Heyndrickxia acidicola: one gene and its partner. The main gene of each other region encodes a partner of the protein of the gene in region 2 in a complex. Links are inferred from orthologs where the notes say so. Each region holds a gene or a part of one and is shown on either strand. Other genes may lie near its edges.

What was found. Proteins that work in one complex are often made in the same cells at the same time.
Region 1: rpmI (region 2) and rpmE share a complex: the UniProt entries of both Bacillus subtilis proteins name them as parts of the 50S ribosomal subunit. The link is inferred for Heyndrickxia acidicola from one-to-one orthologs.

Annotation. Positions count from the first base shown.
Region 1 is NZ_KV440953.1:3,151,235-3,154,212, reverse strand. What follows is about bases 35-2,936. They hold rpmE (50S ribosomal protein L31), read left to right. Parts: upstream 35-1,336; coding sequence 1,337-1,537; downstream 1,538-2,936. Other genes in these bases: A5N88_RS14725 (hypothetical protein), read left to right, coding at 2,830-2,936; A5N88_RS14730 (thymidine kinase), read left to right, coding at 1,794-2,411; rho (transcription termination factor Rho), read left to right, coding at 35-1,153. Outside these bases: more of rho, read left to right, coding at 1-34; more of A5N88_RS14725, read left to right, coding at 2,937-2,978. UniProt on the Bacillus subtilis protein: Binds the 23S rRNA. While neither of the L31 paralogs is essential, this protein seems to function as the main L31 protein.
Region 2 is NZ_KV440953.1:86,565-89,390, forward strand. The notes cover bases 26-2,775. They hold rpmI (50S ribosomal protein L35), read left to right. Parts: upstream 26-1,175; coding sequence 1,176-1,376; downstream 1,377-2,775. Other genes in these bases: thrS (threonine--tRNA ligase), read left to right, coding at 26-68; infC (translation initiation factor IF-3), read left to right, coding at 651-1,154; rplT (50S ribosomal protein L20), read left to right, coding at 1,407-1,760; A5N88_RS00360 (M42 family metallopeptidase), read left to right, coding at 2,171-2,775. Outside these bases: more of thrS, read left to right, coding at 1-25; more of A5N88_RS00360, read left to right, coding at 2,776-2,826.

The DNA.
Region 1 (2,978 bases), 3.1 Mb from region 2 along the record:
AGCAAGAGCAGAGCAAGAAGGATACTTTTTTATGGAAGGTGTTCTTGAAATTATTCAATCAGAGGGATTTGGTTTCTTAAGACCGATCAACTACTCTCCAAGTTCAGAGGATATATATATATCTGCCTCACAAATTCGCCGTTTTGATTTGCGCAATGGAGATAAAGTATCAGGAAAAGTTCGTCCGCCTAAAGAAAATGAACGTTACTATGGATTGCTGCATGTGGAAGCAGTAAATGGTGACAATCCTGAATCTGCTAAAGAACGCGTTCATTTCCCTGCCTTAACGCCGTTATACCCTGACAGGCAAATTATCCTTGAAACTACCCCAACCAAATTATCCACAAGGATTATGGACCTTATTACACCTGTTGGATTTGGGCAACGTGGACTTGTCGTAGCCCCTCCAAAAGCAGGTAAAACGATGCTGTTAAAAGAAATTGCTAATTCTATCACAACAAATCATCCGGAAGCGGAGTTAATCGTTCTTCTTATTGACGAACGTCCTGAGGAAGTGACGGATATTGAAAGGTCTGTTGATGCAGAAGTAGTAAGTTCTACATTTGATGAAGTACCGGAAAACCACATAAAAGTAGCTGAGTTGGTACTTGAGAGAGCGATGCGCCTTGTGGAACATAAACGGGATGTCATCATCTTAATGGACAGTATCACAAGACTGGCAAGAGCCTACAATCTAGTAATCCCGCCAAGTGGAAGAACTCTTTCCGGGGGGATTGATCCGGCTGCATTCCACAGGCCTAAAAGATTTTTTGGCGCTGCCCGTAATATAGAAGAGGGCGGAAGCTTAACCATTTTGGCAACTGCACTTGTAGAAACAGGTTCACGTATGGATGATGTTATTTATGAAGAATTTAAGGGTACGGGTAATATGGAACTTCATCTGGACCGCTCATTGTCTGAGAAAAGAATCTTCCCTGCCATTGATATCCGCCGTTCGGGAACAAGGAAAGAAGAATTGTTGGTACCTAAGGAAAAACTCGATAAGCTATGGGCAATTAGGAAGTCCATGTCAGACTCACCTGATTTTGCAGAGAAATTTATCCGCAGGCTTCGTCAGACAAAAACGAATGAAGAGTTTTTTGAAGTGCTTTCAGCAGAACCTAAGGGTGCAGGGGCTGGAAGAAGAATGTAAAAAGCTTCTTTTCCGTTGGTTTCAAAAAAATGGATTTGTAAACTATGCATGTCCTATTGCAATTTATAGTGTAAATGGTTATAATAGTTACAGTATGTTATTGAATACTATAGCGGTTCTATACGCATAGAACTATATATAACTCTGTTTCGAATGATTCAGGGCGTGAAGGAGATGAAAAGAATGAAAGCAGGAATTCATCCAGGTTACAAAAAAATTATGGTTAAATGTGCTTGTGGTAACGAGTTTGAAACTGGTTCTGTAAAAGATAAGTTGACTGTAGAGGTATGTTCAGAATGTCATCCATTCTACACTGGCCGTCAAAAATTCGCTTCTGCAGATGGTCGTGTTGACCGTTTCAACAAAAAATACGGTCTTAAATAATATAAAATTAAACAGCTTGCTAGTGCCACTTAAAAAAGCGGCATGACAGGCTTATGAAACAGGCAAGTTTGCTTGCCTGTTTTTTATTTGTAAATATTATGGTTTTTACCTAGGCTTTGTTGAAGGACGCTGTTGTTTTTTAGCTTATTTGTGTGTGACAACTGTTTCATGTTTCTTTCAGGTTAGCTGAAAAACGAGTAATACCTTTATCTGAATAAGTCTTTTGTATAGTCAATCGGGGAGGGTAACACGAATTATGTATGTTATGAATCATTCAGGCTGGATTGAAGTAATTTGCGGCAGCATGTTTTCGGGAAAGTCAGAAGAACTGATTAGACGTGTTAAGCGTGCTCAATTTGCAAAACAGGAAATTGCTGTTTTTAAGCCGAAGTTGGATGATCGTTATAGTAAAGAAGAAGTAGTTTCACACAACGGAACGTCTGTCATTGCCCATCCGATTGAAAAGGCAAAAGAGATTTTTGATTATATCACTGCAAGTGTGGATGTTATTGCTATAGATGAAGCTCAATTTTTCACAGAGGAAATAGTAGAGGTTGTGCAGAAATTAGCAAACAGCGGACACCGTGTGCTTCTTGCTGGCCTGGACCAGGATTTTAGGGGAGAACCGTTCGGACCTATGCCAAACCTGATGGCTGTTGCAGAGCTGGTGACTAAACTTCAGGCAGTCTGCACTGTTTGCGGATCTCCTGCAAGCCGGACACAAAGACTTATAAATGGACAGCCTGCGGGATATGGCGATCCTGTTATCCTTGTAGGTGCATCAGAAGCATATGAAGCAAGATGCAGGCACCATCACGAAGTCCCTGCAGGTACAAGCCTTCATGTAGAGGGTGCAGCAAAGATCGTTGAATGAAACAGTTCTTTTACAATAAATTCCCGCTTTTCGTGCCGTGTACAAGTTCTTATGTCCATGGTTCAAAAGCTTGCATAGAATTAAGTTTTGGCTTTGTTAAAGGCTCTTTTCATAAACTTTGTTGCTATTTGTATAAATGAATCTAGAAATACACAGGGTTCAGACTTGGAAACAAAATGACTGAAGACGAAAAGATGCCACGGTTCCCCACTTATTACGGAATTAACACTTGTGCGAAAAGCAACAATCTATGCGAAAACAGCTTTGTTAAATAACGAGCAGTTATCAACGTAGAAATTTAACAGAGTCCTTATTTTAAATAGCAATTTTAGTTTACGAAAAAGCGCCTATAAAAAGACAAGTCCTTTTTAACATAAAGCAAGTATTTTGCGGAAAGCTAACCGCAGGAGGTGCTGAAATGTTTAAAGTGGGATTTGTCTTTTTTTGCTTGGCTATGTTTCTTTTGAATGGTTGTGGCATGCAGAACAAGAAGGAAAATGCAGAAAGCCCTTATCGAAATGTAAAGAATACAGTGAGCGGTAAGAAACAGCAGAACCAAGTTGAGCT
Region 2 (2,826 bases):
AACAAAAATCAGAAACGATTTCTTTTGATGATTTCCTGGCTGCACTTCAAAAAGAAGTAAAGAGATAATAGAAAACAACAGACAAGGGAGAGTGATTTCCCTTGTTTTTTTGAGAGAATAGAAAGGATTTAGAGGACTTGTAAAGGATATTAGTCAAAAATTAGCTTTTTCCGAGGAAGAATATTATAAAAAGGTCTTGCACTTGAATCCAGTCTTTGATATCATAAACAATGTTGTTATAAATGAACTTTACTAAGTCTAGGATTTGACATGAAAATCTGTTTTGTGATATAGTATCTAAGGTAAATTGAATATCAGATCGAGCAAGAAGAGGCAGCCCGCTTCTCACCTGATTGACGCATAGTTGTAGTTGACAGGTTTTAGGTTTCATAACATTCAAGACTATTCATGCGAATGTAGTGCGGGTTCCTTCAACGTCCCGCACTTTTTTATTGCGTAAAAAGTCACTCAATATGCGCGGGACAGGTGTGCAGGTGGGTTTGTAAAGATGATATTCTGATTCAAAACCAGTTACAAAAGCAACTGTGAACTGTAAGACTTTTTATAAAGTCTGCAGCTTAAGCAGCTTTTATGCGAAGATCCATTTCTTCGCGAAAAAACCTTGGAGGTGGCTAACTATTAGCAAAGACATGATGGTTAACGAAGGTATTCGTGCCCGTGAACTTCGTCTTATCGATCAAAACGGCGAGCAGCTTGGTGTCAAATCTCGAAATGAAGCAATGGAAATTGCTTCCCGTGTAAATCTTGATGTTGTTCTTGTTGCTCCAAATGCTAAACCGCCTGTAGCCCGTATCATGGACTATGGAAAGTACCGTTTTGAACAGCAGAAGAAAGATAAAGAAGCACGTAAAAATCAAAAAATTATCAACTTAAAAGAGGTTCGTTTGAGCCCGACAATCGAAGAACATGATTTCAATACAAAGCTTCGCAATGCGATTAAGTTTCTTGAAAATGGAGACAAAGTAAAAGCGTCAATCCGATTCAAGGGCCGTGCCATTACACATAAGGAAATTGGCCAGCGAGTTCTTGACCGCTTTGCAACAGCATGTGCAGAAGTCAGCACAATTGAATCAAAACCGAAAATGGACGGTCGCAGCATGTTCTTAGTATTAGCACCAAAAAATGAAAAGTGATGCATTGAGGAGGAATAGCACATGCCAAAAATGAAAACTCACCGCGGCACAGCAAAGCGTTTCAAAAGAACAGGTTCCGGCAAATTAAAACGTTCTCACGCTTACACTAGCCATTTATTTGCCAACAAATCTACAAAACAAAAACGTAAGCTTCGTAAAGCAGCGATCGTTTCTAAAGGTGATTTCAAACGCATTCGCCATATGCTTGACAATATTAAGTAATGATCGAGATTTAAATAGGAGGGAAATAATATGCCACGTGTAAAAGGCGGTACAGTTACCCGCAGACGTCGTAAAAAAGTTCTTAAATTAGCTAAAGGTTATTTTGGTTCAAAACATACATTATTCAAAGTTGCTAACCAGCAAGTAATGAAATCTTATATGTATGCTTACCGCGATCGTCGCCAGAAAAAACGCGACTTCCGCAAACTTTGGATCACTCGTATCAACGCAGCTGCTCGCATGAACGGTCTTTCTTACAGCCGTTTAATGTTCGGACTTAAAGTTGCTGGCATCGAAGTAAACCGTAAAATGCTTGCTGACCTTGCAATTCACGATGAAAAAGCATTCGCTGAATTAGCAAGCAAAGCAAAAACAGCTCTTTAATAGATTAAACGAAAAGCCATTCCTGAATGAGTCGGGGATGGCTTTTATATTTCTTTGGCTGCTTTTACTTTAGGTATCTTAAAGTGAAGTATGATGAACGATACGGAAATCAACCAGCAGGAAGATTAGAACGTACCCAATGTCCCAGCTATAGTCCAATGTAGATTTGAAACCCATGTTGATTGAAGTGGAAGGCGCGAGACTCCTGCGGGAAAAGCTGGCCAAAGGGATACCCCTCAGAAGCTTGCTAACAATAGGCTCCTCTACCGCCCCGCGGAAAGCGAGTGCCTGTAGCGGAAATCAACCAGCAGGAGAGCAGAAAGTACCTCAGGTTAATGGCTGAATTTTTGTACATTTACATCGTTTGGATTATAATAAGACAGTACAAAACTATACGGGGGGATTCTATTATGGCAAAGCTGGACGAAACCTTAACCATGCTTAAGGAATTAACGGATGCAAAAGGCATCCCTGGCAATGAATACGAAGTGCGCCAGGTAATGAAAAAATACATAGAGCCATTGGCAGACGAAGTAGAAACAGACGGACTAGGCAGCTTAATTGCTAAGAAAATCGGCGACAGCAACGGTCCGAAAATTATGGTAGCCGGCCATCTGGACGAAGTTGGCTTTATGATTACAAAAATTGATGATAAAGGCTTCCTGCGTTTCCAGACGGTTGGAGGCTGGTGGTCACAGGTTATGCTTGCACAGCGTGTCACCATCGTCACCAAAAAAGGGGACATTACTGGTGTGATAGGCTCAAAGCCTCCGCATGTGTTATCTCCTGAAGCACGCAAGAAGCCTTACGAAATTAAAGATATGTTCATTGATATCGGAGCTTCAAGCCGTGAAGAAGCTGTTGAGTGGGGCGTGACACCAGGCGATATGGTGGTACCTTATTTTGAGTTCACCGTCATGAATAATGAAAAAATGCTTTTGGCAAAAGCATGGGATAACCGCATCGGCTGTGCCATTGCCATTGATGTTCTGAAAAACCTTCAAAATGAAGATCATCCAAATGTAGTGTATGGTGTAGGAACGGTTCAAGAAGAAGTGGGCCTTCG